DNA from 3 places in the Noviherbaspirillum album genome. Region 1 is predicted to be linked to each of the others. Evidence: predicted binding sites of a transcription regulator. Region 1 holds the regulator's gene; each other region holds the start of a gene.
The links. The regulator sigma-54, encoded in region 1, starts transcription at its own class of promoters, with help from an activator protein. The targets are predictions, from matches to a motif close to TGGCANGNAANCTGCTTT.
Positions count from the first base shown of each region.

Region 1 (9,897 bases):
GATCGCTTCGGGCACGACTTCGGCCGCGCCCGCTTCGCGCAGTTTGTCGAGATCGCTGTCGTCATGGCTGCGGACGATGACCGGCAGGGCCGGCGCCAGGTCGTGCGCGAAATGCAGGACCTTCAACGCCGACGGCGTGCTGGCGTAGGTGATCACCAGTGCGGCGGCGCGATGGATGCCGGCGGCGACCAGGCTTTCCCGGCGCGCCGCGTCGCCATAGGACACGTTCGCGCCAGCCGCCTGGGCTTCGCGCACGCGGTCCGGGTCAAGGTCGAGCGCATGGTAGGCGATGCCTTCCTCTTCCAGCAGCTTGGCCAGGCTCTGGCCGCTGCGGCCGAAGCCGGCGATCACCACATGCTTCTGGACCGTCATCGTGCGGCTGGCGATCTGGGTCAGCGCCAGCGACTGCATCATCCACTCGTTGGCGGACAGTTTCATGACGATTGCATCCGACTTGTCGATGATGAAAGGCGCGACCAGCATCGACAGCACCATGGAAGCCAGGATCAGCTGAATGATGAGCGGGTCCATCAGCTGCAGCCCGCCGGCCTGGTTGAGCAGCACGAAACCGAACTCGCCCGCCTGCGCCAGTCCCAGGCCGGTGCGCAGCGCGACGCCGGTGGAGACGCCGGTGAGCTTGGCCAGCGCCGCGATCAGGGCAAATTTCAGCAGCACCGGTCCGGTCAGCAGCAGCAGCACCAGCCACCAGTTTTCCAGGACCAGCCGCACATTGAGCAGCATGCCGATGGAAATGAAGAACAGGCCCAGCAGCACGTCTCGGAAGGGCTTGATGTCCTCCTCCACCTGGTGCTTGTATTCGGTCTCGGATATCAGCATGCCGGCGACGAAAGAGCCCAGCGCCAGCGACAGTCCCGCCTTTTCGGTGATCCATGCCGAGCCCAGCGTAATCAGCAGCAGGTTGAGCATGAACAGTTCCTGCGAGCGCCGCTTGACCACGATGCGGAACCAGCCGCGCATGAGCTGCTGGCCGATGACCAGCAGCAGCACCAGCACGATGCCCGCCTTCATTGCCGCCAGCAGCAGGGTCGACATCAGGTCGTCGGTATTGCTGGCCAGCGCGGGCACCAGGATCAGCAGCGGCACCACCGCGAGATCCTGGAACAGCAGGATGCCGAAAATCTGGCGGCCATGCTCGCTTTCCAGTTCGAGCCGCTCGGTGAGCATCTTGGATACGATCGCCGTCGACGACATGGCCAGCGCGCCGCCCAGCGCGAAGGCGGCGCGCCAGCTGATATCGATGACCTGCGGCAGCAGGCGGGCCATGACCCAGCCGAACAGCATGGTCGCGGCGATGGTCAGCAACACCTGGGCCATGCCCAGGCCGAACACGGTACGCCGCATCGCCGACAGCTTGGGCAGCGAAAATTCGAGGCCGATGGAAAACATCAGGAACACCACGCCGAATTCGGCCAGCGTATGCGTCGTGGCGTTTTCGCTGGCCAGGCCGAGGCCGTGCGGGCCGATGACGATACCGACCAGCAAATAACCCAGCATGGGCGGCAGGTGGAGCATGCGGAAGGCGACTACGCCGAGCACCGCGGTGCTGAGCAGAATCAGGGTGAGTTCAAGAGCCGAATGCATTCTTTTTTATCGTTTTTGAAACAAGGTGGTCGGCTACAAGCCGGCAAGAGTTCGCATCGATGCCGAAGCGGCGGCATTGCAATGTCCTGCAAGCTCCTGCAGCTGTCTGGGCGGACTTGCGAAGCCCGGCGGAATCAGGCAAGGCAAACCGGGACAAAGCAGGACAACGCATGTTGCCGATCGTTCAGCGCATGCAAGCCGAAAAAGTTTTGCCCTGCAGGGAGCCGGCTTGAGCCCGCTCAAAACAAAAATTATTGTTTGAACTGGCAGATTTTTTGCTTTGCTAATTCGTTTATACTTCCGGCATGAGTGTAACCGATGCAAAAACCCTGCCGAAAGCTTTTGATGCAGAGACCGCCCGAAGGGCGCTTGCACTGGGCTGCGATACGCTGCAGATCGAAGCCGATGCCTTGCTGGTGTTGAAAGAACGGTTTTCCCGCCCGGGTGATGACAGCTTCATCAACGCGGTCGGCCTGCTGTTGAACTGCTCCGGACGCGTCGTCGTCTCGGGCATCGGCAAGTCGGGCCATATCGCCCGCAAGATCGCGGCCACCCTCGCCTCCACCGGCACGCCGGCGCTCTTCGTCCATGCGGCCGAAGCGCTGCACGGCGATCTCGGCATGATCACGGACAACGATGCGGTCATCGCCATTTCCTATTCCGGCGAGGCGGCCGAGTTCATTTCCATCATCCCCATCATCAAGCGCATGGGCGCCAAGCTGATCGCCATTACCGGCAATCCGCAGTCGCGCCTGGCGCAGCTGGCCGACGTTCATCTCAACGCGCATGTCGACAAGGAAGCCTGCCCCCTCAACCTGGCGCCGACCGCCAGCACGACGGCGACGCTGGCCCTGGGTGATGCGCTTGCGGTGGCGCTGCTCGATGCGCGCGGCTTCCGCGAAGAGGATTTCGCCCGCTCCCATCCCGGCGGCGCGCTGGGACGGCGCCTGCTGACCCACGTACGTGATGTGATGCGCAGCGGCGAGGCGGTGCCCGCGGTGAAGGCCGATGTGCCGCTGCCCACGGCGCTGCTGGAAATCACGAAGAAAGGCATGGCCATGACGGCGATCGTCGACGATCGTCATCATGTGATCGGCATTTTCACCGACGGCGACCTGCGCCGCCTGATCGAGGCAGCCCAGGACCTGAGCAAGCTGAAAATGGCCGATGTCATGCATGCCAATCCGCGCACCATCAATCCCGACCAGCTCGCGGTGGAAGCGGTGGAACTGATGGAACAGCATCGCATCAATCAGTTGCTCGTCGCCAATGCCGACGGCATGCTGGTCGGCGCGCTGCATATCCATGACCTGACACGGGCCAAGGTGATCTGATGGATGAACAAGCCGCATCCCGGGCCGCGAAGGTCCGGCTGATGATTTTCGATGTCGACGGCATCCTGACCGACGGCAGCCTGCACTACGGCGCCGATGGCGAAATGATCAAGACCTTCAATGTGCTCGACGGCCATGGCATCAAGCTGCTGCAGGCCTCGGGCGTGGCGACCGCCATCATCAGCGCGCGCAAGTCGGCGCTGGTGGCGCGCCGCGCCGGCGACCTCGGCATCGAACACCTGTTCCAGGGCGTGCACGACAAGCGCACCGCGTTCGAGCAGTTGCTGACGCAGACCGGCATTGCGGCCGACGCCTGCGGCTTCGTCGGCGATGACGTGATCGACCTGCCGATCCTGCTGCGCGTGGGCTTCGCCGCCAGCGTGCCCAACGGCCATGCGGAAGTGCGGTCCCGCGTGCATTACGTGACGCAGGCGCAAGGCGGGCGGGGAGCCGCGCGGGAACTGTGCGATTTCATCCTGCAGGCGCAGGGCAACTATGCGGCGGCCATTGCGCCGTATCTGGCATGAAACGCTCGCCGGGCGGTTTTCGTTTCCGCATGGTGGCGATCATTGCGCCGCTGATTGCGCTCGCCCTCGGCAGCTTCTGGCTGTTCGAAGTCATGCGCCGGGCGGGCGAGGAGGCGATGCCCGCCGCCGAACGCAAGGAACCGGATTTTTACGTGGAAAACTTCAGCTACGTGAAGATAGGCAAGACAGGCAAGGCGCAGTTTCACTTCTCCGGGGCCAAGATGACGCACAATCCGCAGGACGATTCCTACGATATCGCGCTTCCCGTCATCAACAGCGTCGGCAAGGAAAACGGCCGCGGTCCGATGGTGGTTCGCGCCGACCGCGCCACCGTCAACAGCGACAACAGCCAGATCCACATGTACGACAATGTGAGGCTGGACCGCCCCGCCACCGCCGATGCCCAAGCCATGCAGGTGCGTTCCGAATACATGCTGGTGTTGCCGGACGACGATATCGTCAAGACCGACAAGCCGGTGAAAATCGCCGTCGGGCAATCCGTGCTCACCGGCACCGGCATGCTTGCCAACAATGCGACGCGGGAGCTGCAATTGTCGAGCAATGTTCATGGCACGTATCAAGCTCCGCAACGCTGATTCGATATAACTTGATGCTACTGTTCCGAGATCTCCGATGAAACGATTTTTGTGGTTGCTGCTGATGCTGGGTATAACCGCCGCCGGCGGCGTGCACGCGGAGAAGGCGGATTCCGAGAAACCGACGAATGTCGAGGCCGACCAGATGGCCTACGACGACGTCAAGCAGATCAATACCTTTACCGGCAATGTCATCCTGACGCGGGGCACGCTGATCATGAAGGCATACAAACTGACCGTCACGCAGGATCCGGCCGGTTATCAGTATGCAACGCTGCTGGCGCCGCCGGGCGGCCTGGCGACATTCCGCCAGAAGCGCGACGGCGGGCCCGACCAGTGGATGGAAGGCCAGGCCGAGCGCATTGAATACAACGGCAAGACAGAAATCGTGAAGCTGTTTTCGCGGGCGAAGATGCGGCGCCTCGAAGGAACCAAGGTCATGGATGAAGTCGAAGGCGAATTCATTTCCTATGACAGCCGCGCGGAGTTTTTTACCGTCAACAATACGCCGAGCGGCGAGACGAAGCCGGGCGGCGGCCGCATTAAGGCGGTAATACAGCCGCGAACCGAAACAAAGGGCAAATAGCATGGCAAGCACATTGGTCGTTCGCGGCTTGCAGAAAAGCTACGGCACCCGCCAGGTGGTGCATGACGTGTCCCTGCAGGTGGAAAGCGGCGAGGTGGTCGGGCTGCTGGGCCCGAACGGCGCCGGCAAGACAACTTCGTTCTACATGATCGTCGGCCTGGTGCCGTCGGACGCGGGCGAGATCGATCTCGACGGCGTGGCGATTTCGCGCATGCCGATTCACCGGCGCGCGACGCTGGGCCTGTCCTATCTGCCGCAGGAAGCATCGGTGTTCCGCAAGCTGACGGTGGAAGACAATATCCGCGCGGTGCTGGAACTGCAGCGGGTGGACAACAAGCCGCTGAGCAAGGAAGCGATCGACAAGCGGCTCAATACGCTGCTGTCGGAACTGCAGATCGAGCGGCTGCGCGAAAACCAGGCGCTGTCGCTGTCGGGCGGCGAGCGGCGGCGCGTGGAAATTGCGCGCGCGCTGGCGACCAATCCGCGCTTCGTTCTGCTGGATGAGCCGTTTGCCGGTGTCGATCCGATCGCCGTCATTGAAATCCAGCGCATCGTGCGCTTCCTGAAAGAGCGTGGCATCGGCGTATTGATCACCGACCACAATGTGCGGGAAACACTTGGCATTTGCGACCGTGCCTATATCATCAATCAAGGCTCGGTACTGGCAAGCGGCCGCCCGGATGACATCATTGCCAATGAGTCCGTGCGGCGCGTGTATTTGGGCGAACACTTCCGGATGTAGGGAAGAATCAGACAGGTATGAAACAGACTCTCCAACTTCGCGTATCGCAACACCTCGCGCTGACACCGCAGTTGCAGCAGTCGATCCGATTGCTGCAACTGTCGACGCTCGAGCTGCATCAGGAGCTGGAACAGATCCTCTCGGACAATCCCATGCTCGAACGCGTGGATGATCCCCTGGATCACTCCGTGCGGCTGCTCGCCGACGGCGCCATCAGCGCCCCCGGGTCAAGCAGCAGCAATGAGGCGCCGCCGGGCGAGGCATCCTCCTCCACGCGCGACGAACCCGAAGGCGCCTATGAAGGCGGCGCCGACAATGGCGAAGGCGGCGAAGGCGGTTCCGCATCGGACAGCGAATGGAGCTTCGACGATGTCGCGCGCACATCGAAGGCGCCGGAAGACGACGACGCACGGCCGCAGCTGGAAGCGCACGAAACCACGCTGCGCGAGCACCTGCTGGAACAGATGCGCGTCACCGTCAGGGAACCGCGCGACCGCGCGCTGGTGGAACTCCTCATCGATGCCTTGAACGACAACGGTTACCTGGAAGAACCGCTGGAAGAGATCCATGCGCGCCTGCCGGAAGAGCTGGAAATCGAACTTGATGAACTCAACGTGGCGCTCAAGCTGCTGCAGAGTTTCGATCCGGCCGGCGTCGGTGCGCGCAATGCGTCCGAATGCCTCGCGATCCAGATCCGCCGCATGCCGAAGGTGCCGCTGGTCACACGGCGCCGCTCGCTCGAGATCGTCGAACAGTATCTGCAGCTATTTGCGCAGCGCGATTTCAACAAGCTGAAGAAGGCGCTGGACTGCGACGAAGAGGACCTGCGCGAGGCACAGCATGTGATCAAGAGCTGCAATCCGCATCCGGGCGCGCTGTATGCGTCCGATGCGTCGGACTTCGTGGTGCCCGACGTGATCGTCAAGAAGACCAAGAACGGCTGGCAGGTAATGCTCAATCATGAAGTGATGCCACGCCTTCGGGTCAATGCGCTATATGCGAACATCCTCAAGCAGAGCAAAGGTGAGGGATCACTCTCCTCGCAACTGCAGGAGGCGAAGTGGCTGATCAAGAACATGCGCCAGCGCTTCGACACCATCCTGCGCGTGGCACAGGCCATCGTCGACCGCCAGCGCAATTTCTTCTCGCATGGCGCGGTCGCCATGCGCCCCCTTGTCTTGCGCGAAATTGCTGATACACTGGGTTTACACGAGAGCACTATCTCTCGGGTAACAACACAAAAATACATGCTCACCCCGCATGGAATGTTTGAGTTGAAGTATTTCTTCGGCAGCCACGTTGCAACGGAAGCCGGGGGCGAAGCCTCCTCCACTGCGATACGGGCCCTGATCAAACAATTGATAGGAGCAGAAGACCCCAAGAATCCTTTTTCAGATAGCAAAATTGCGGACATGTTGGGGGAACAGGGCATGGTGGTCGCACGGCGCACCGTCGCGAAATACCGGGAAGCCTTGAAAATTCCTCCCGTTAATCTGCGCAAATCTCTATAGTTGTCATCGTAGTACCGATGTTGCTGTGTTCCGGCGTGACCGCCGCGGGCACGTTGCGAACCTCCAGCGACGCCAATCATAGGAGCGCTGTATGAATCTCATAATCAGTGGACATCACCTCGATCTGACCCCTGCCATCCGCGAATACGTGGAGACGAAACTGGACAGGATAATCCGGCATTTCGATCATGTCATTGATATTGCAGTCATCCTCGGGGTTGAAAAGCCCTCTGAAAAAGACAAGCGGCAACGCGCCGAAGTCAACCTGCGCCTAAGGGGAAACGTCATTCATGTCGAGAGTTTTGCACAGGACGTCTATGCGGCGATCGATACGCTGATGGACAAGCTGGATCGCCAGGTGCTGAAGTACAAGACCAAGCTGCAGGACCATCAATGCGAAGCCATCAAGCGCATGCCTGCTGAAGCTCAGGCTGCTGAATAAGGAACCGGGGGGTCCCTTGCCGCACACCGGCAAGCCACTCGATCAAGGGCGCTTCGGCGCCCTTTTTGCTGGCACGGCCGCAAGCGGCGGGAGGCTCATGGCGTCAGGAATGGCGTCAACTGTCAGGCCGGCGACTGCGGACAATCGGCATCGCCGATACAATATCCCTGCCCTTCTCCGGGCTCACTGACGCCCGGGAATTCGACCGTTCATCACCGTTGATCATCCTATCCCATGACAGACTTCGTCCGCACGGCCATTACCAATCACATCGGCATCATTACGCTGGATCGTCCCAAGGCATTGAACTCGCTTTCGCTGGAGATGGTGCGCGCCATCACGCAGGCGCTGCTTGCCTGGCGCGGCGATGCTGCAGTACGCGCGGTGCTGATCCGCAGCAGCAGCGAAAAGGCATTCTGCGCCGGCGGCGATATCCGCTTCTTTCACGAGGCCGGACGCAGCACGCCGCTTGCGGGCAGCGCATTGCTCGAGGATTTCTTCACCGAGGAATACGCGCTCAACCACCTGATCCATACCTATCCCAAGCCCTATATCGCCATCATGGACGGCATCGTGATGGGCGGCGGCATGGGTATTGCCCAGGGCGGTGAAGGCAACCGCATGCGCGTCGTCACCGAACGCACGAAAATGGCCATGCCCGAAGTGAACATCGGGCTTTTCCCCGATGTCGGCGGCAGCTATTTCCTGTCGCGCTGCCCCGGCCAGATCGGCGCCTATCTCGGCGTCACTGGCGAGGTCATCGGCGCGGCCGATGCATTGCATGCGGGACTGGCGGATGTGTACGTACCGTCATCGGAACTGGGTACCCTGGTGGACATGGTGTCGTCGAGTCAGGCAGCGGACCTGCGCCATGCCATCCTGGAGTTCGCTGCCCCATTCCAGGCCCAGGCCGAACCCGCGGCAAGCACGCTCGCCGCACAGCGTGGCAGCATGGACCGGCACTTCGCGGGCAATACGGTGCAAGCCATCGCCGCATCGCTGGCAGGCGATGACGATGCCTTTGCGCAGAAGACGCTGTCGGTCATGCGCAAGCGTTCGCCGCTGATGATGTGCGTGACCCTGGAGCAGCTGCGGCGTGGAGCTGCACTGAGCGTTGCGGAATGCCTGCGCATGGAGCGGACGATGGTCCGGCGCAGTTTCGAGAACGGCGAGGTGCTCGAAGGCATACGTTCGGTTGTCATCGACAAGGACAATGCGCCGAAATGGCAACCAGCTTCGCTGGACGAGGTCGATGCGGCGATGGTCGAGCGCTTCTTCGCGCCGGCCTGGCCGCCGCATGCGCATCCGCTGCGTGAGCTGAGTTAAGAACGAGGCTAGATCTCGCCGACCGTGAACAAACGGCGATGCTCACGCATCGCGTAGCGGTCGGTCATTCCGGCGATATAGTCGGACACCTTGCGCGCCTGCGTCTGCTCCGTATCATCCCGAGCACCATTGCCTTCCCCGCGCGGCACCTGGTAATCCGGCGGCAGCAGGCGCGGCTCCTGCATGAAGGCGTCGAACAGGTCGCGCACGATGCGGCGCGCCTTGCTCGTCATGCGGTTCACCTGGTAATGCTGGTAGAGATTGAGGCGCAGGAAACGCTTGAGCTGAGCCGCTTCCTTTTCCATGGCGCCGGAAAAGCGAATCAGCGGCGCGCCGTTGCGCACATCATCGATGGACCTGATTCCCGCCTGGGCAATGCCTTCCTGCGACGTATCGATCAGGTCGACGATGAGCGCATTGATCATGCGCCGTATGGTTTCATGGATCGCCCGCCGGCCCGTGATGCCGGGATAGGCCATTTCGACTTCCCGGCGGTGGCGCGCATAGAAATCCACTTCATCGAGCTGCGCGGTGGTCAGCAGGCCGGAACGCAGGCCGTCGTCGATGTCATGATTGTTGTAGGCGATTTCATCCGCGAGATTGGCCAGCTGCGCTTCCAGCGAGGGCTGCTTCTTTTCGATGAAACGCATGCCCACATCGCCCAGTTTGGATGCATTCGTCAACGAGCAATGCTTGAGTATGCCTTCGCGGGTTTCGAACATCAGGTTCAGGCCGTTGAAGGCGCCGTAATGCTCTTCCAGGTCGTCCACCACGCGCAGGCTCTGCAGGTTATGCTCGAAGCCGCCGTAGGCCTTCATGCAGTCGTTCAGGGCTTCCTGGCCGGCGTGGCCGAAAGGAGTATGTCCAAGGTCGTGCGCGAGTGAAATTGCCTCCACCAGGTCTTCATTGAGCTGCAGATTGCGTGCGATCGAGCGGGCGATCTGCGCCACTTCGATGCTGTGGGTCAGGCGCGTGCGAAACAGGTCGCCTTCATGATTGACGAAGACCTGGGTCTTGTATTCCAGCCGGCGGAATGCCGTCGAATGAATGATGCGGTCGCGGTCGCGCTGGAATTCGGTGCGCGACGCGGGCGCAGCCTCCGCAAAGCGCCGGCCTCGCGATGCCTCGGAGCGCGCGGCATAGGGTGCGAGGTGGGCTTCGTAATTCATCGCCCGACGCAGGCTTTCAGCGTGGCCAGCAAGGCTTCCTTCGGCACCGGCATGACGACTGA
Region 1 covers NZ_JAWIIV010000019.1:69,325-79,221, forward strand. The annotation lists gene RY831_RS20410 (monovalent cation:proton antiporter family protein) at 1-1,602, opposite strand, end outside; gene RY831_RS20415 (KpsF/GutQ family sugar-phosphate isomerase) at 1,908-2,936, shown strand; gene RY831_RS20420 (KdsC family phosphatase) at 2,936-3,463, shown strand; gene lptC (LPS export ABC transporter periplasmic protein LptC) at 3,460-4,059, shown strand; gene lptA (lipopolysaccharide transport periplasmic protein LptA) at 4,097-4,645, shown strand; gene lptB (LPS export ABC transporter ATP-binding protein) at 4,647-5,387, shown strand; gene RY831_RS20440 (RNA polymerase factor sigma-54) at 5,405-6,898, shown strand; gene hpf (ribosome hibernation-promoting factor, HPF/YfiA family) at 6,990-7,340, shown strand; gene RY831_RS20450 (enoyl-CoA hydratase/isomerase family protein) at 7,575-8,666, shown strand; gene RY831_RS20455 (deoxyguanosinetriphosphate triphosphohydrolase) at 8,675-9,835, opposite strand; partial or broken gene aroKB (bifunctional shikimate kinase/3-dehydroquinate synthase AroKB) at 9,832-9,897, opposite strand, start outside.

Region 2 (9,897 bases), on a different contig from region 1:
GGCCGTGCGTATGCTTGAGCGCGGTTTTGATCAACGCGGATTCGAACTGGCGTCCCAATGCATCCATCACTTCCGGTTGCCCCGCCGCCAGCATGCTGGCGGCTTCCGACTCCAGCAGCGCAATCCAGCCCGCCTTGTCCGCGCCGTTGCCGGCGGTGCCGGTGGTGCCTGAGGCGTGACCGTTGAACGGACCGGGTTGATTGGGCGCCGCTGCCGGCACATAAGCACCGGCGCTGAACTGCGGGGCAGCCGGCGCCGAGTCGATCGACAGCGGCGCCGACGGCATCTGCGGCACCGGCAGCGGCACGGATGACGGCGTCGTGTTATTCGCCGCGGCCGATGTTGATGCGGGTGCCGCCGCATATTCCTGGCCATGCGTCAGTTCATGCGGAAGATCCTTGATTTCCACCGTCTGCCCCGGTGCCATCACGGTAATCCAGTTGCACAGGTTTTCCAGCTGGCGGACGTTGCCCGGCAACTCCAGATTGGCGAGGAACTGCATCGCGCCCTCCGACATGCGCTTGGCTTCGACGCCCAATTGTTTGGCGCTCTGCGCCAAAAAGTGGCGCGTCAGAATGGGGATATCCTCGCGCCGCTCCCTCAAACTGGGCAGGCGCAGCCGGATCACGTTGAGGCGGTGATACAAGTCCTCGCGGAACAACCCTTCCTTGACGCGCTGCTCAAGGTTCTGGTGCGTGGCGGCGATGACCCGCACGTTCGCCTTCAGCGGCTGATGTCCGCCGACGCGATAGAAATGCCCGTCGGAGAGCACGCGCAGCAGGCGTGTCTGCAAGTCGAACGGCATGTCGCCGATTTCATCGAGGAATAGCGTGCCGTTTTCCGCCTGCTCGAAGCGTCCGCGCCGCGTCGCCTGCGCACCGGTGAACGCGCCGCGCTCATGGCCGAACAGTTCTGACTCCAGCAGGTCCTTGGGAATGGCGGCGGTATTGAGAGCGATGTAGGGCTGGGTCGCGCGCGGGCTGTGCTTGTGCAGCGCGCGCGCCACCAGCTCCTTGCCCGAGCCCGACTCGCCGGTGATCAGCACCGTCACGTTCGATTGCGAAAGTCGGCCGATGGCGCGGAACACATCCTGCATCGCCGGCGCCTGCCCAAGAATTTCGGGCGTTTCGGCCGATACCTGCTCCACGCCCGACTCGCGCAGGCTTTCTTCAAGCGCCCGGCGAATCAGCTCGACGGCCTTGTCAATGTCGAACGGCTTGGCGAGGTACTCGAATGCGCCGCCCTGGAAAGCGGCGACGGCTGAGTCCAGATCGGAGAATGCGGTGATGACGATGACGGGCAGGCCGGGATGCTTTGCCTTGACGGCCTGCAGCAGTTCCAGGCCGGATTCTCCCGGCATGCGGATGTCGGACACCAGCACCTGCGGCACGCTGGTCTGCAGGGCATCCAGCGCCTCTCGCGCATTGGAGAAACTCTTGGTGGCGAGGTTTTCGCGGGCAAGGGCCTTCTCCAGTACCCAGCGAATTGATTCATCGTCATCGACAATCCAGATTGGCTTCATATAGTCTTATGCGTCCCGCGTGGTAAGGCATTAATCAAAGCCGGCCCCGATGAATGGACTCAGGGCAGCGGTATCAAAATCCTGAAGTCGGTGCATCCCGGTTTGCTCGTGCATTCGATCACTCCCATATGCTGCTGAACGAATGTCTGCGCAAGCGTCAGGCCCAATCCGCTTCCGCCCTCGCGTCCCGAAACCAGCGGATAAAAGATGCGGTCCTGGATGTCAGGCGGGATGCCCGGTCCATTGTCGACAATATGCAAGTCTAATGCCAGCCTGTAACGAATCTTCGCCAGCGTCACCTGGCGCGCGACCCGCGTCTGCAATGTGATTTGTGCATCGCCGCCCTTGATCTGCTTCGACAGTGCCTGCGCCGCGTTGTGGGCGATGTTCAGGACGGCCTGGATCAGCTGCTCCTTGTCGCCGCGGAATTCCGGCACCGACAGATCATAGTCGCGCTTGATGCTCAGCCCCTGAGGGAATTCGGCCATGATCAGGCTGCGCACGCGCTCGCAGACTTCATGGATGTTGACGTCGCCGACGATATGCGGCCGCCTGTGCGGCGCCAGCAGGCGGTCGACCAGGGTCTGCAGCCGGTCGGCCTCCTTGATGATGACCTGCGTGTATTCGCGCAGCTCCTTGAGCTGCCGTTCGGGCAGCTCGAACTCGAGCAGCTGCGCCGCGCCGCGGATGCCACCGAGCGGATTCTTGATTTCATGCGCGAGATTGCGGATGAGCTCCTTGTTGGCCTGGCTCTGGTCGAGCAGCCGCTCTTCCCGGTCCAGCTTGAGCTGCTGCACGTTTTCGCGCAGCTCGATCAGCACCGGCGTTTCCGGATTGTCCACGGCGGTGACGATCACATGCACCTGCAGCGCTTCCCGCCCTGCCCGCTCCAGCGTCAGGTCGAGGCGCTTGTCGGCGAAACGATGCTGGAGCGCTTCCTCGAATACATCGGCGAGATGGTCGCCGTTGAGGAAAAGGTCGCCCAGGCGCTGCGAAACCAGCGCCTTGACCGAACTTTCGAACAGGTTCTCCGCGGCGGCATTGGCATAGACGATGCGGCTGTCGGAGTCGAGGATGATGACTGCGGACGACAGCAGTTCAAGTCCTTCAAGGGAATGGCGGGGAGTGGATTGGGATGTCATGAAAAGTAAAGGGCTGCATTCGCAGCCCCTATTATGCAAACGTCGTACCCGAAAAGCGATACACGATGACGGTCGTCTTACTTGAGGTTGCCGATCTCGCGCTTGAGTGCCTCGATATTCTTTTCCGTGCGGCCGATGTCGTCCTTCATGGCCGCGACCCGCTCCTGGTAGCGGGCGAAGTTGCGCTCATCGCCGCGGCGTTCCGGCTCGCCATTGTTGAAATCCTTCTTCAGGCCGGCCAGCTTCTGTTCCTCGCTGCGCATTTCATCCAGCAGGATCTGGCGCCTGTCGTTGTCCCGGGTTTTCTGGGTATCGCTATCGACCCGAGGAAAATCGGACGGGGAATTCGACGGCTTGGCTGCGGCAGTCGTCTGCACGACCGGCCTGCGCGCCGCGGCGGCGGCGGAGGGCGGCGCCGGAATCATCGTGATACCCGGGAGATCGATCTTCTTGCAGCCCTTGGTCAAGCCGGTGTTCTTGTATTCCTTCTTGCCGGATTCATCCACGCAGAGAAAGACCTCGCTCTGCGCAAAAGCACTTCCAGCGCTTCCGGCAATGCCTGCAGCAAGCCACAGGCCCAAAAATAGTTGTTTCATAATATTTCTGCTTGGAAACAGTAAAGGCAGCTACAAGTTTATGGCAAGAAACAGGCCTTTACAAACATTCGATTCAGAACGTCTTATAGCACAACAGTTCCTGCAAACAAAAAAGGGAAAGCCGAAGCTTTCCCTTTGTTACAACACTTCAATCAGCGTGGCTGATTACAGCGAATAGTACATATCGAACTCGATCGGATGAGTCGTCATGCGGAAGCGCTGGACTTCCTGCATTTTCAGCTCGATGTAGGCATCGATCATTGTGTCGCTGAAGACTCCGCCGCGTGTCAGGAACTCGCGGTCCTTGTCGAGATACTCGAGCGCTTGGTCGAGCGACGAGCAGACGGTCGGGATCAGCTTGTCTTCTTCCGGCGGCAGGTGGTACAGGTCCTTCGATGCTGCCTCGCCCGGGTGAATCTTGTTCTGAACGCCATCCAGGCCGGCCATCATCAGTGCCGAGAAGCACAGGTACGGATTGGACAGCGGGTCCGGGAAGCGTGCTTCCACGCGACGGCCCTTCGGATTGGCGACGTGCGGAATACGGATCGAAGCGGAGCGGTTTTTCGCCGAGTAAGCCAGCTTGACCGGAGCTTCAAAGCCGGGAACCAGACGCTTGTAGGAGTTGGTGCCCGGGTTGGTGATCGCGTTCAGCGCGCGTGCATGCTTGATGATGCCGCCGATGTAGTACAGCGCGAAATCGGACAGGCCGGCATAGCCGTCGCCTGCGAACAGGTTCTGGCCGTCTTTCCAGATCGACTGGTGTACGTGCATGCCCGAGCCGTTGTCGCCGACCAGCGGCTTCGGCATGAAGGTTGCGGTCTTGCCGTAGGTGTGGGCGACGTTCCAGATCACGTACTTCAGGTTCTGTGTCCAGTCCGCGCGCTCGACCAGGGTCGAGAACTTGGTGCCGAGTTCGTTCTGGCCTGCGCCGGCGACTTCGTGGTGGTGAACTTCGACCGGGATGCCCATGGCTTCGAGAATCAGGGACATTTCCGAACGCATGTCCTGGAAGCTGTCGACCGGGGGAACCGGGAAATAGCCGCCCTTGACGGTCGGACGGTGGCCGGTGTTGCCGCCTTCGAGGTCCTTGCCTGTGCTCCAGGAAGCTTCTTCGGAATTGATCTTGACGAAGCAACCGGACATGTCGATCTTCCAGCGGACGCTGTCGAAGATGAAGAATTCGGGTTCCGGGCCGAAGTAGGCTGTGTCGCCCAGGCCGGAAGACTTCAGATACGCTTCGGCGCGCTTGGCGATGGAGCGCGGATCGCGGTCGTAGCCCTTGCCGTCTGCGGGTTCGATGACGTCACACTGCATGAACATCGTCGTCTCTTCCATGAAGGGATCGATGTTGGCTGTGTTCGGATCAGGCATGAGCAGCATGTCGGAAGCTTCGATACCCTTCCAGCCGGCGATGGAGGAGCCGTCGAATGCATGGCCTGCTTCGAACTTGTCCATACCGAACTGCGAAACGGGAACAGTAACGTGCTGCTCCTTGCCTCGGGTGTCTGCAAAACGAAAATCAACGAATTTGACTTCGTTGTCTTTCGCCATCTTCAAGACCTCTGCGGCCGTACGTGCCATGCGAATCTCCTAAAATGAGCAATTGATGCGTTGGTTATGCAATTGGGTTGAGCCGACACTGTTCGCAGTAACGCGAGGGCAGCGGTACACATCGAAGTGCGACCAGAACTCAGCCCGGAATGATAGCAGATTCCATGCCACCAACTTGAGAAATGACAAACCCGCCGCACCGGCATGATGCAGGCTAAATAGCGAAAATAGTGCGCATTTGTAAGCTTTTTCTCAACAAAAATGCTCAAGCATAACTCACCAAAAAAGTGCGCCCCGTCTCCCATGCACGTTTTTGGTGAGAAGTGATTTTACTTGGTTTATTTTTGCACCGTTCGAGTGCATCCAGATGAATGCAATTGCTGCAAAGTCGGAAGGCTGCGCGATTCGATAAAATAGGCAAATTCTCATCTCCGACATCTGGTTCGACATCATGGAAATTCTTGCCAAGGCACGGGAACGCGGCCAGCAAAACGCTCTTCCCTACGCAGGCGCGGTAACGCCGGCCGAAGCTTATGAACTGCTTCGCACCGATCCGCGCGTGAAGCTCGTTGATGTGCGCACCAACGCCGAACGCGACTGGGTCGGCCGGGTTGTCATTCCGGAAACCCAGCATGCGGCAGTGCAATGGAACACCTATCCCGGCAGCGTGCAGAATCCCGCATTCATGGAGGAGCTCTCGCGTGTCGCCGAAAAGGAGAACGTGCTGCTGTTCCTCTGCCGCTCCGGCGTGCGTTCGCGCCACGCCGCCAAGTTGGCCACCGAGAGCGGTTATGCCCATTGCTTCGACATCCTGGAAGGTTTCGAGGGCGACAAGGATGCGGAAGGACACCGCAAGACCGTGGGTGGCTGGTGCAAGGCAGGATTGCCTTGGGCCGGGGCCTGAGTTGATTCGCCGCCGGGTCCGAGGGTTTAGGGTGCCGTCTTTTCCATCAAGCCCGCGATGCGGCGCCGGACGAAATTGATGTGACTGCGCAAGCCATAGAGCTCGTCGGCGAACGACAGCGGTATTGAAATCCGATTGACACGCTCCTCGATGTCGTTGAGGCGCTGCAGCTGCGCCGGATACACTTGCGCATGCTTTTCCGGCGGCACGTCCTCGATTTCCTGCTCCACCGCGCGCAGCTGCCCGTACCAGCGGTACACGCGCGAGCGCACCTTCCAGACATACAGCGGTGGAATGATGCGCGACAGCGGCAGAATGAGCGCGCCCAGCGCGACCACCACCACCCACATCCGTTCGAAGAAATTCGCCAGCCAGAACGGCAGGTAGCGCTGCAGCAGCGGCTGTCCATTTTTATAAAACTTCTCGGCTGCGGGCGATACCGGTATCTCGGTATAGCTGGCCGTCGGAAATTCGCCACGCCTGCTGAACCAGCCCGAATTGCCGTGAATGTCAGCCGCCGACTGCACGAAGAGATTCACCACCGCGGGATGCAGGTCTTCGCGCGCGACCAGGGTCGCCGTCGGCGCGATCAGGTGATAGTCCTTGGGTGGAAGATCGCGCCCGAGATCGACGATGCCTCTTGGCAGAACCACATGCGACAGGAACGGGAAGCGGCGGGTGTAGGCTTCCGCTTGTGAAAAATCGAAGAGCTTGATGCCTGGCGTCTGCAGCAGCATCTGAATGAGAGGCGCATCCGGCGCCGAACTGAACACCAGGCCATCGATGCGGCCTGCCAGCAGTTCCACGGTGGCCGGCGTGTCTTCCAGCATCTCCAAGCGTACGTCACCGGCTTCCATGCCATTCACAGACAGAATCTTTCTAAAGAGTTCGGGCACGCCGGTGCCTTCCGGGCCGACATTGATTCTCAAGCCTTTGAGCTGCGTCAGCTGGTTGACGTTCTTCGCGCTGCGCAGGAAGATCCATACCGGTTCGGTGAACAGGCTTCCGAGCGACACCAGGCCGCTGCGTTCGGCGGCCTGGTGTTCGCCCGATCCGCTTTGAACGAAGGCGATGTCCACTCCCGACTCGGGATCATTGAGGCGCTGCATATTTTCACCGGACCCCAGCGACGGCTTCTGCACGACGCGGATGTCATATCGTGCCAACGCGCCCGCATATTTCTTTCCGAGCGTTTCATAGGCACTGTTTTCCTGTCCGGTTGACAGGGTGACGGCAGATGGCGGCGACGGATCGACCAGCCAGTAGGCGAGCACGCAGGTTGCGAGGATGGCAATGGCTGCCGGACCGGCCGCGATCAGAAAATCACGCAGGGAAAAGCGCGTGAACTTGAGCATCTTGGGCATGCGCGAGCGAAAGGATTTCATGGGGCGACACGATGCCAAGAAACCCCTTCCAACGCAAGCTTCGGAGAACGCAGCCGGTTACCAGATGTGACTTGATCCCGTCATGGGCCGCATGACGGACGCGAAGAAAGTCCGCTTAGTGATAATTCGCGGATGAACGATCGGCATGCATGGATGGCAAGCCGGTGCGCGGCTGGCGGACTTTCCATTGTCTCGATGTCTCCGACAGGCTTTGCGCAGCGATGCCGAACCAGTCCTCGACGGTAAGCAGATGGCGCGCCATCGGCAGCAGTTCGCGTTCCTCGCGATCCAGGCGAGTCGACACATGCCGGCAATACAGTTCCATCGAGTTGCAAAGTTCCCCTGCCCTCGCCAATCCGTGGTCGAACGCGGCGGACAATTGCTCCCCGACCGCGCGCAGGATGCCGGTGGCTTTCGATCCCAGGCTTTCCAGGTCTGCGACCAGCACTTCGGCGTCACGCCCGAAGCGGCGCAGCGTCGGCATCACGTAGCGTTCGATCTTTCGGCTGCGGCAAAAATGCTCGAAATGCATGAGTCTGTTGAACGTCGCATCGAGCGTGGCAAAGTCGAGCCGCTGCATGCCTTTCCATGCGTTCTCCATATGCTGCTGCAGCCGCCCCAGCATATGGCGTGCTTTGTCCTGCTCGGCAGCGATAGCGATAATGGAATAGGTTGCAGTCAGCATGGGGGCCTCTGATGATGTATAGCGGAATAAGCTGTGCTTCTAGCAAGGTGAATGTCGGCTGGACCGATTTTTCGAAGGCCCGATTCAGATAATCGACCCTCGACGCGGCAGTAAATTCATTGCAACCCTGACGCATGTTCTATCGGGTTTAGGAGCCATCCGCCGATGAGCGCCGCAGGGTACCTTCTCGGTCCGAGGCAATGAGAAATTCCAGCACAGGATGCCCGGAAACTTCATGAAAACAAGACACGAAAAAGGCAGGTTTGAAAACGTGCGGTGAGTATAGGGGCCTGCCCTCGCACCTGTTTGATATGCCACAAATTGTGCGCCAAGTTGGAGCTATCTATCGGCATATTCCATTCAACAAATGTTATCTGCCGTGAACGTGTTCAATCGCTGTAGTTTTTCAATGCTTTCATATTGAAAAAACCTGGAATTCGGTTCAAACCGTTTTGACGAGCAATGAAAAAGCCGGCGGTACGTATCGTAGCGCCGGCTTTGCGGTGACTGCGGAAAAGCGGATCAGCCCACTTTCACCGCATGCTCGCGCGTGGCATGGAAGGTCAGTTGCGGCCAGCGCTCCTGCGTCAGCTTCAGGTTGACGCCCGAGGTGGCGAGATAGGCCATGTTATTGGCGGCATCGTAGGCGACATTGGCGCCTGCCGACGACCTTTCAAAATCGGCGAGCGCCTTCTTGTCGTCGCTCGAGATCCAGCGCGCACTGCTGATGCTGGTGCCTTCAAATACCGCGTCCACGCCATACTCGTTGAGCAGGCGGCTCGCCACCACTTCGAACTGCAGCACACCGACTGCGCCCAGGATCAGGTCGCCGCCATGCACCGGCTTGAACACCTGGACCGCACCTTCTTCGCCCAGCTGCTGCAAGCCCTTGTGCAGTTGCTTGATCTTGAGCGGATTGCGGATGCGCACCATGCGGAAGAAATCCGGCGCGAAATATGGAATGCCGGTGAACTGCAGCTGTTCGCCTTCGGAAAAACTGTCACCGATCTGCATATTGCCGTGGTTGGGCAAGCCGATGATGTCGCCCGCAAAAGCCTCTTCCACCTGCTCGCGGCTCGATGCCATGAAGGTCACCACGCTTGACACCTTGATCTCCCGGTTCAGGCGCAGGTGCTTGACCTTCATGCCGCGCTCGAAGCGCCCCGAACAGACTCGCAGGAAGGCGATGCGATCGCGGTGCGCAGGGTCCATGTTGGCCTGGATCTTGAACACGAAGCCCGAGAACGGCGCTTCCACCGGCGTGACGGCACGCACCGAAGCATCGCGCGGGCGCGGCGCCGGCGCCCAGTCAAGCAATGCGTTCAGAATTTCACGCACGCCGAAGTTGTTGATGGCGGAACCGAAGAACACCGGCGTCTGCGTGCCGGCCAGAAAGGCTTCCAGGTCGAACGGATGCGACGCGCCGTGCACCAGTTCGACTTCCATCTTCAGCTGCTCGATTTCAAGCGGGAACATCTCCGACAGCCGCGGATTATCAATGCCCTTGACGACTTCGAATTCCTGGTCTGCCCGTTCCGAGCCCGCCTTGAACAGCAGGATTTCATCGCGCAGAAGGTGATAGACGCCGCGGAAATTCTTGCCCATGCCGATCGGCCAGGTGACCGGCGCGCACTGTATCTTCAGTACCGATTCGACTTCATCGAGCAGTTCCAGCGGATCGCGCGTTTCGCGGTCCATCTTGTTCATGAAGGTCAGGATGGGCGTGGCGCGCATGCGGCAGACGTTGAGCAGCTTGATCGTCTGCTCTTCCACGCCCTTGGCGGCGTCGATCACCATCAGCGCCGAGTCCACTGCTGTCAGCACGCGATAGGTATCCTCGGAAAAGTCCTGGTGGCCGGGGGTGTCAAGCAGGTTGACCACGTGGTCGCGGTATTCGAACTGCATCACCGAGCTCGCCACGGAAATGCCGCGCTGCTTTTCGATTTCCATCCAGTCCGAGGTCGCGTGCCGGCCGCTCTTGCGCGCCTTGACCGTGCCGGCCAGCTGAATCGCGCCGGAGAACAGCAGGAGTTTTTCAGTGAGCGTGGTCTTGCCCGCATCCGGGTGGGAAATGATGCCGAAGGTACGGCGACGCGCGACTTCCCTTGCGAT
Region 2 covers NZ_JAWIIV010000007.1:203,765-213,661, reverse strand. The annotation lists gene ntrC (nitrogen regulation protein NR(I)) at 1-1,522, opposite strand, end outside; gene glnL (nitrogen regulation protein NR(II)) at 1,582-2,664, opposite strand; gene RY831_RS11100 (DUF4124 domain-containing protein) at 2,742-3,260, opposite strand; gene glnA (type I glutamate--ammonia ligase) at 3,426-4,841, opposite strand; gene RY831_RS11090 (rhodanese-like domain-containing protein) at 5,263-5,715, shown strand; gene RY831_RS11085 (TAXI family TRAP transporter solute-binding subunit) at 5,742-7,079, opposite strand; gene RY831_RS11080 (hypothetical protein) at 7,216-7,785, opposite strand; gene RY831_RS11075 (peptide chain release factor 3) at 8,308-9,897, opposite strand, start outside.
Region 2: a site for sigma-54 is predicted at 4,964-4,981, ahead of glnA (type I glutamate--ammonia ligase). Genes of this name have one in related genera too.

Region 3 (9,897 bases), on a different contig from region 1:
CTGGTGCGTTGCGAGATGCAGATTGATGAGTGCCGCATTCTTGGCGGTGCCGGAAGCCGACTGGTTCAAGCCCTGGCAATACAGCGACAGCGCCGCTTTCGACTGGCCGAACCACCGGGCCGCCGTGACCAGATCCTCTTCGCGGATACCGCAGGTCTCGGCCACGAACTTCGGCGTGTAGTCGCGCACGATGCTCTTGAGTTCCGCGAAGCCTTCGGTATGGGAGTCGATGTATTCCGCATCGACCAGGTCTTCCCACAGGCAGATGTGCAGCATGCCGTTGAACAGTGCGACATCGGTGCCTGGCAGAATGGGCAGGAACAGGTCGGCGTCGCGCGCGGTGTCGGTGCGGCGCGGGTCGGCGACGATCATCTTGAGCGCCGGATTCTTCCTGCGCGCTTCCTCGATGCGGCGGTAGAGGATGGGATGCGCATACGCGGTGTTGGAACCGACGATGAACAGCAGCTGCGCCTGCTCGATATCCTCGTAGCAGGGCGGCGGCGCATCGGCACCCAGCGTCTGCTTGTACCCGGCCACCGCGCTCGACATGCACAGGCGGGAATTGGTATCGATGTTGTTGGTGCCGATCAGACCCTTGGCCAGCTTGTTGAAGACGTAATAGTCCTCGGTCAGCAGCTGCCCGGAAATGTAGAAGCCGATGCTGTCCGGCCCGTGCCGGCGAACGGTTTCATCCACGTGGCGCGCAAGGTAGTCCAGCGTCGATTCCCAGGATGCACGCTCGCGCCGCGCATCGCGCCGGAAGCGCATTTCCGGATGCAGTGCGCGCACCTGCTGCTGGAGCACCGGGCTGGCGGTCAGGTGCAGGGTGCTGCCCTTGGTGCACAGGCGGCCGAAATTGGCCGGATGGTCCGGGTCGCCGCGCACGCCGGTCACTTGCTGGCCGTCGCTTTCCACGATGACGCCGCAACCCACGCCGCAATAGCAGCAGGTGGCTTTGGTTTCCGTCCGCGCGCCAGCGGCGGGTTTGGTTTCCGGCTTGTTTAGTACAGCAGGAATGACGGCGCTGATTGTTTCATTCATGCCGCCTCGATTTCCGTTGCAAGGGTTTGGAGTTCGTTCAGGTCCAGGAAGACCTTGCCGTCTTCCACCTTGACGCTGAACTTCGGCGTGCAGCCTTCATCCGGCTCAGCGGCGCAGCCGGAATCGAGCTCGATGTTCCAGTTGTGCAGCGGGCAGGCGACGCGCTCGCCGAATACGATGCCCTGCGACAGCGGGCCGCCGCGATGGGGGCAGCGGTCGAGCAGCGCGAAAATCTTGTCTTCGCCGTTGCGGAAAATGGCCACATCCGGCTTCGCTGCCCGATTGACCACCCGTGCGCCGAGCACGGGGATGTCTGCGACGTTGCAGACGGCTTTCCATTGTTGCGACATGGGGTCCCTTTGCTTTGCTTGAATTCCGTTGAATCGTAGGAGCCTGCCGGATCAGGCCGTCAGCGGCATGAACTGGCGCGCATCGACCTGGGCCTTGTCCTGCTCATGCCAGGGATCTGGCTCGCCTTCCAGCGAGAACAGCAGCCGCTCGTAAAGCGCCTTGCGGTTTTCCGCGTCTTCCAGCACCTTCTGCTTCACATGCTCCAGGCCGACGCGAGCGAGGTAATGCACGGTGCGTTCGAGATACCAGCCTTCTTCGCGGTACAGTTGCAGGAAGGCGCCGGAATATTCGAGCACTTCCTCGTGCGTCTTGAGCTTGACGAAGAAATGCGCAACCTCGGTCTTGATGCCGCCGTTGCCGCCCACATAGATTTCCCAGCCGGAGTCGACGCCGATCACGCCCACATCCTTGATGCCGGATTCGGCGCAGTTGCGCGGGCAGCCGGAGACGGCGATCTTGACCTTGTGCGGCGCATACATCTTCCACAGCGCTCGTTCGAGCTGCTGGCCCATCAGCGTGGAATCCTGGGTGCCGAAGCGGCACCACTCGGAACCGACGCAGGTCTTCACCGTGCGCAATGCCTTCGCATAGGCATGGCCGCAGGGCATGTCGAGATCCTTCCACACGGCTTGCAGGTCTTCCTTCTTCACTCCCAGCAGGTCGATGCGCTGGCCGCCGGTGACCTTGACGGTGGGGATGTTGTACTTGTCGACAACGTCGGCAATGCGGCGCAGGTCGGACGCGGTGGTTTCGCCGCCCCACATGCGGGGAATGACGGAATAGGTGCCATCCTTCTGGATGTTGGCATGGGCGCGCTCGTTGATGTAGCGCGACTGCGGGTCATCTTTGGCTTCATGCGGCCAGGTCGAGATCAGGTAGTAGTTCAGCGCGGGCCGGCAGCTGGCACAGCCGTTCGGCGTGCGCCACTCGAGGAAATGCATCGCACCGGAAATCGTCAGCAATTTGTTGACCTTGATCGCATCGCGCACTTCCTGGTGGGTGCGGTCGGTGCAGCCGCACATCGGCTTGACTTTGGCCGAGGTCGAATAGTCGCCGCCGGCGGTGAACATGATGATCTGCTCGACCAAACCGGTGCAGGAACCGCAGGAGGCCGATGCCTTGGTGTGCTTGCGCACGTCGTCCAGCGTAAACAGGCCCTTCTCCTTGATGGCCTTGACGATGGCGCCCTTGCACACGCCGTTGCAGCCGCAGACTTCTGCGGTGTCGGGCATGGCCGCGGCCTTGGTGAAACCCTCGTGGCCGACATCGCCGGGGCGGCCGGTGTTGGATTCGCCGAACATCAGCGTATCGCGGATCTCGCCGATGTCGCGGCCTTCGCGCAGCAGGCTGAAATACCAGGAGCCGTCGACGGTATCGCCGTAGAGGCAGGCGCCGACCAGCTTGTCGTTCTTGATCACCAGCTTCTTGTAGACGCCGCCTATCGGGTCCGACAGCACGATTTCCTCGGTGCCTTCTCCGCCCATGAATTCGCCGGCGGAAAACAGGTCGATGCCTGTGACCTTGAGCTTGGTGGAAGTCACCGATCCCTGGTAGCGGCCGATGCCGAAGTTGGCGAGGTGGTTGGCGCAGACCCTGGCCATCTCGAACAGCGGCGCGACCAGACCGTAGGCGGTGCCGCGGTGGTTCACGCATTCGCCGACCGCATAGATGCGCGGATCGTAGGTCTGCATGGTGTCGTTGACCACGATGCCGCGGTTGCAGTAGAGGCCAGCCGATTCCGCCAGCGCGGTGTTCGGCCGGATGCCGACCGCCATCACCACCAGTTGCGCCGGGACTTCGACGCCGTCGGTGAAGCGGATGGCTTTTACGCGGCCGTTCTCGTCGCCGACGATTTCTTTCGTGTTTTTTTCGAGCAGGAAGGTCAGGCCGCGGTCTTCCAGCGACTTCTGCAGCATCTTGCCGGCGACCGGGTCGAGCTGGCGCTCCATCAGCCAGTTCGGCAGGTGCACCACGGTCACGTCCATGCCGCGCAGCTTGAGGCCGTTGGCCGCCTCCAAACCGAGCAGGCCGCCGCCGATGACCACCGCGTGCTTGTGCTGCTGCGCGGCCTCGATCATCGCGTTGGTGTCCTGGATGTCGCGGTAGGAAATCACGCCCTCGAGATCCTTGCCGGGCACCGGAAGGATGAATGGATTGGAGCCGGTGGCGAGCAGCAAGCGGTCGTATTCCGCCACCGTGCCGTCTTCCGCGATCACTTGCCGCCGCACGCGGTCGATCTTGGCGATCTTTTTGCCGAGATGGAGAGTGATGTTGTTCTGCTCATACCAGTCGACATCGTTGAGCATGATGTCCTGGATGGTCTGTTCGCCGGCGAGCACCGGCGACAGCAGGATGCGGTTGTAGTTGGCATAGGACTCGGCACCGAACACGGTGATGTCGTACACATCCGGCGCGATCTTCAGCAGCTCTTCCAGCGTGCGCACGCCCGCCATGCCGTTCCCCACCATGACTAACTTCAGCTTCTTCATCAAAGCTCCCTCTCGTGTGGCCTCGCCATTGAAGCCTGAAGATAAACATGCATGTCTCTAAGCAGGAGGCATGCCAATCGATTGCGTGGGAAAACGCACTGCGGCGGCTCCGGTTTTGCACTGCGCCGGTGCGGCGTGCGGCTTCATGCCTCACAACGCACCTAATCACGGCATGGTTTGCCTCATGACGGGCGCCCGCGCGCGCAAACGCAGTGGCATGCTGCTTGCATAAGTGCATGGCAGTCTCTCAAACCCTGGTGCAAAGGAGCATCGTGAAAACAACGTCGTTTTGGAAGGCGGGACACACGCCTACCCTGCTCGCTTCATTTTTCTATTTCGATCTCAGCTTCATGGTGTGGGTGCTGCTCGGCCCGCTCGCCGTGCAGATTTCGACGGATCTCGCCCTGACGCCCGCCCAGAAAGGCCTGATGGTGGCCACGCCATTGCTGGCCGGCGCGCTGCTGCGCATCGTCATGGGCGTGCTGGTCGATCACCTCAAGCCCAAGAAGGCAGGCGCCATCGGCCAGCTCGTGGTCATCGCCGGCCTGGCATGGGCTTGGCTGGGCAACCTGGCCAGCTACGGACACATGCTGACCCTGGGCGTGCTGCTCGGCGTCGCCGGCGCGGCCTTCGCGGTGGCCCTGCCGCTCGCCTCGCGCTGGTATCCGCCCGAGCACCAGGGCACCGCGCTGGGCATCGCCGGTGCCGGCAATTCCGGCACCGCCTTCGCGGCGCTGTTTGCGCCCTCCCTGGCGATCGCTTTCGGCTGGCAGAACGTATTCGGGCTGTGCCTGATTCCGCTGGGCGTGGCGTTCGCGGTCTACATGACCTTCGCCAAGGACGCGCCGTCCGCGCCGCCGCCCAAGTCGCTGACCGAATACCTGCATGTGCTCAAGGACAAGGACGCATGGTGGTTCATGTTCTTCTACAGCGTCACCTTCGGCGGCTTCTCCGGCCTGGCTTCCTCGCTCACGATCTATTTCAACGGCCAGTACGGCCTGTCGCCGGTCACGGCGGGATACTTCACCGCAGCCTGCGTGTTCGCCGGCTCGCTGGTGCGCCCGCTGGGCGGCATCGTCGCCGACCGCATCGGCGGCATCAAGACGCTGTCTATCATGTATGTGCTGGCCGGCCTGTTCCTGTTCATCGCCAGCCTCGGCATGCAGTCCTACGTTGGCGCGCTGGCCGTGTTCGTGCTGGCCATGCTGGCGCTGGGCACCGGCAACGGCGCGGTATTCCAGCTGGTGCCGCAGCGCTTCCGCAAGGAGATCGGCGTCATGACCGGCCTGGTCGGCATGGCCGGCGGCATCGGCGGCTTCTACCTGGCATCCAGCCTCGGCTATTCGAAGCAGGTCACCGGCAGCTACCAGCTCGGCCTGACGATTTTCGCAGCGCTGGCGGTGACGGCGCTGGTCGGCCTCAGCTTCGTGAAGAACCGCTGGCGCACTACCTGGGGCAGCGCTGCGATGACGACGGCAAAAATCTAGGTCTTCGCGACTCCAGCCACGGCAGTGGCTACAATGACACTGCCGCACCTGCGGCGGATGAAGCATGCAAGGCTTCATCCGCCGCAAGTGCATTTCCGCCACCCGTTTCATTATTCGATCATTCATGCCTCTTGCTGTCCTGACCGGCCACGATTCGCGCACCGGCGTACGCGAACGCAATGAAGACTTTGTCGGCATGGTCACGCCTGCCGAACCCGACTTGTCCACCAAGGGCCTGATGGCCGCCGTCGCCGACGGTGTCTCCGGCAATGACGGCGGACGCGAAGCCTCCGAGTACACGGTGCGCGGCCTGCTGACCGATTACTATGCGACGCCCGATACCTGGCCGGTCACCCAGGCGATGGACAAGGTGATCAAGGCGATCAATGGATGGGTGCAGCACCAGGGATCGATACGGCGTGAACTGGCTGGCATGGCCACCACACTAACTGCGGTGGTACTGCGCGGCACCTATTACTACTTTGCCCATGTCGGCGACACGCGGCTCTACCTGCTGCGCGGCGGCGCGCTGACGCGGCTGACCACCGACCATGTCTGGGACCGCCCGGAAATGCAGCATGTGCTCACCCGCGCCATCGGACTCGATACGCGCATCGCGATCGACCATGGCATGGGCGAGCTGCGCGAGCGCGACGTGTTTCTGCTAGCCTCGGACGGCGTGTGGGGCTGGATGAGCGAATACGACATCACGCATGCGCTGTCCGCCGTAGCCATGGATCGGTCCGATCCCGAGGCGACCGCTGCGGCGCTCGTCGATGCGGCGCTGGCGGCCGATTCGTCCGACAACTGCAGCGCGTTGGTGCTGAAGGTCGTGACGCTGCCTGAAGAGAACCTGCGCGACGCGCTGTCGGGTTCGCGGCAGCTGCCCTTGCCGCCGAAGCTCAAGCCGGGGCAGGCCATTGATGGCTACGAGGTCGAGGACGTGATCCATGCTTCGCAGGCGACCCTGCTCTACCGCGTGCGAGAGCCGAAGTCGCAGCGGCAGCTGGTGCTCAAGACCCTGCACCCGGACCGCGCCAGCGATGCCCATGAACGCTCGGCCTTCGCGCACGAGGAATGGCTGGCCAAGCGCGTCGTCGCGCGCTTCTTCCCGCAGGTCATCGTGCCCGAGCAAAAGAATTACCTGTATTACCTTAGCACCTGGCATGAAGGCGCGACGCTGCAGCAGATGCTCGACGCCGGCACGCACTTCACCGCACCGGAAGTGGTCACACATGGCGAGAAGCTGGTGCGCGCGATCGGCGCGCTGCACCGGCGCAGCATTCTCCATCGCGATATCAAACCGGGCAATGTGCATCTCGGCGCGGATGGCGAATTGCGGGTGCTCGACCTGGGCGTGGCGCTGTCGGGACTGGAAAGGGAGGACGGCATCCATGCGCCGCAGGCCGGCACGCCATCGTTTCTCGCACCAGAGCAATTCGACAATGCGCCGCCGTCGCGGCAGACCGATGTGTATGCGGCTGGCGTCACGCTTTACCAGATGCTCACGCGACACTATCCCTACGGCGAGATTGAGCCCTTCCAGCGCCCGCGCTTCGGCGAGCCGGCGCCGCCGAGTCGCTATCGGCCCGATGTGCCTGCATGGCTTGACAATGTGCTGCTCAAGGCGGTGGCGCGCGATCCGGCGGACCGCTATGAGACTGCAGAGGAATTTCTGATCGCTCTGGAGCGCGGCGCCAGCAATCCGGTACCGGCGCGATCGGTCACGCCGCTTGCGAAGCGCGATCCCGCCGGGCTATGGCGCGCCGTTGCCGTGAGTTCAGTCGTGCTCAATCTGCTGATGCTGTATCTGCTTGTCATGAGGTAATGCGGGCGTGATGCGCTTTCGCCAATGTAGCGACCTACTTTGTTGACAGGTTTGCAATTTCCCACTGAGAATGGCCTCTGTTTTTGACCATGCAAAGAGAGAAGCTGTCATGGGTTCCATATTGATCAATGTTCCTGATATTCCGGACTCCGAACTTGTTTATGACGAAATTGAAACGAAGCGCATCTTGAATTTCTTCTGGCCGTTCATGAAGGAACGCATTGAGGCCATGCAGATTGAAAATGACGTCAGGCGCCTGGCGCAGACCGCCCTGATCGCGGCGATAGAAGCATCATATGCGCTCGGTTTCATCCATGCGCTGGCCTACACTGTCGCCCGGCCTGGATCAGGCATCAAGTCGCTTTGTAAAAAGCTTGCAAGCCGGTTCGTCAAGCATTGGTGGAAGCACACCACTCAGCGCGATCTTGAAAACGTAAAAATATATGATCGAATAAAAGACCAGGTTGCTCGCGCGCTCAGACATCGACTGGAAAACTTATCCCAGGGCGTAGCATTGCGGCGCATCCCGATACCTTTCTATGTCGCCGCCAGTCAGTCTGACGCCGTATGGGTATGAAGAGAAAACGATTGGCAAGCCGGTATTTGGGCGCAGCGGTGGTCGCCATAATCATGGGCATGGCCGGCTTGTATGCGGTGATCGTATATGACGAACTCGACGACGAACCGCTTTCCCTCATCAGCTGCATCGAGGTGGAAGCGAAATGGCTCGCATGGACATGCAAGCAAGTCCTCCTCCATGCGTCTCTATCTCCAGATCATGTGCGCGAGCTAAATGATTCAGGGGGCGCCTCTTATCCAGTTTCAATGCAAGATGCGAACGACGCGGAAGACATCCTGGGCTTGTTCCTTTCCCGAGGTGTCGACATCAATGCTGCAGACAAACGGGCAAACGATTGGACGGCCCTGCATTCGGCCGCAATGAACAGCGCTCCTGACCGAGTCGCCATGCTGCTTCGCTACGGCGCCCGCACCGATGTGCGCGACAAACACGGCTCTACCCCGCTGGATGTTGCCCGTCGCGCCCTGCAGCGCTTCCCGGGCGATCCTAGGCTTCCTGAAAATATTCGCTTGCTGGAAGCCGCCGAACGAAACAGTCCGGCATCAAGATAAGCGCAGCCGGGAATAGCGACGACGGCCTTTCTAACGCCGCTTTTCTCTTCCCGGCCGAATCCGACGCAAGGCTATGCCGCTTCCTTCTCCGCCGCCGGATGCGACTGGCGGTGATACAGGAATTCCAGCACCGCGCTGCGGTACTCGATGTACAGCGGATCATGCGCCAGTGCGACGCGGTCGCGCGGGCGCGCAAGCCTGACGTTGACGATGTCGCCGATGGTCGCCGCCGGTCCGTTGGTCATCATCACGATGCGGTCCGACAGCAGCACCGCCTCATCCACGTCGTGCGTTACCATCACCACGGTGGACTGCGTCTTGGCGACGATCTTCAGCAATTCATCCTGCAGGTGGGCGCGGGTCAGTGCATCGAGCGCGCCGAAGGGCTCGTCCATCAGCAGGACCTTGGGTTCCATCGACAGCGCGCGGGCGATGCCGACGCGCTGCTTCATGCCGCCGGAGATTTCATTCGGGCGCTTCTGCTCGGCATGGGTCAGGCCGACCAGTGCCAGCGCCGCGCTGGTGCGCTCCTTCAGCCTGGCCTTGCTTTCGGTAGCGCCGAAGACGCGCTCGACCGCGAGATAGACATTCTCGTGGCAGGTCAGCCACGGCAGCAGCGAATGGTTCTGGAACACGACCGCGCGCTCCGGCGCCGGTCCCGCGATTTCCCGGTTGGCGCACAGCAGCGTGCCGTCGCTGGCCTTGAGCAGGCCGGCGATCAGGTTGAGCAGCGTCGACTTGCCGCAGCCGGAGTGGCCGATGAGGGTAATGAATTCGCCCTTCGTCACGGTCAGGTTGATGTCGCGCAGCGCATGAAAGGTGCCCTTCCTGGTGTGAAAGACCATTTCCGCGCTCTGGATTTCGATGAATTTGCCGAGGTTTTCCATGATGTTCTCCATGGCCCCTTACTGCCTGAAGCAGCAAGGGGCGCTGTATAAGGTTGGTGCTGCCTAGCTGCGCACTTCTTCGTAGGTGAAGGCCTTGGCCAGCGCCACGAGCGCCTGTTCCAGCAGCAGGCCGACCACGCCGATGACGACGATGGCGATGATGATGTGCGGCACGTTGAGGTTGTTCCACTCATCCCAGACCCAAAAGCCGATGCCCACGCCGCCGGTCAGCATTTCCGCCGCGACGATCACCAGCCATGCGGTGCCGATCGCCAGCCGCACGCCGGTCAGCATGTAAGGCAGCACCGACGGGAAAAGAATCTTGGTGACGATCTTCCACTCCGACAGGTTGAGCACCTTGGCCACGTTCATGTAGTCCTGCGGCACGCGCTGCACGCCGACGGCGGTGTTGATGATCATCGGCCAGATCGAGCAGATGAAGATGGCCCAGATGGCGGCCGGATTGGCAGCCTTGAAGACCAGCAGTCCGATCGGCAGCCAGGCCAGCGGCGACACCGGCTTGAGCAGGCTGACGATGGGATTGAACATGCCCGCCAGGAACTTGAAGCGGCCGATCATGAAGCCGAGCGGAATGCCGACCAGCGCCGCCAGGCCGAAACCGGTGGCCACGCGCTGCAGGGACAGCAGCAAGTTCCAGCCTATGCCCTGGTCGTTCGGCCCCT
Region 3 covers NZ_JAWIIV010000010.1:20,629-30,525, forward strand. The annotation lists gene RY831_RS13425 (nitrate reductase) at 1-1,041, opposite strand, end outside; gene nirD (nitrite reductase small subunit NirD) at 1,038-1,391, opposite strand; gene nirB (nitrite reductase large subunit NirB) at 1,443-3,881, opposite strand; gene RY831_RS13440 (nitrate/nitrite transporter) at 4,154-5,368, shown strand; gene RY831_RS13445 (bifunctional protein-serine/threonine kinase/phosphatase) at 5,493-7,196, shown strand; gene RY831_RS13450 (hypothetical protein) at 7,306-7,773, shown strand; gene RY831_RS13455 (ankyrin repeat domain-containing protein) at 7,770-8,327, shown strand; gene RY831_RS13460 (ABC transporter ATP-binding protein) at 8,399-9,214, opposite strand; gene ntrB (nitrate ABC transporter permease) at 9,278-9,897, opposite strand, start outside.
Region 3: a site for sigma-54 is predicted at 3,940-3,957, ahead of nirB (nitrite reductase large subunit NirB). Genes of this name have one in related genera too.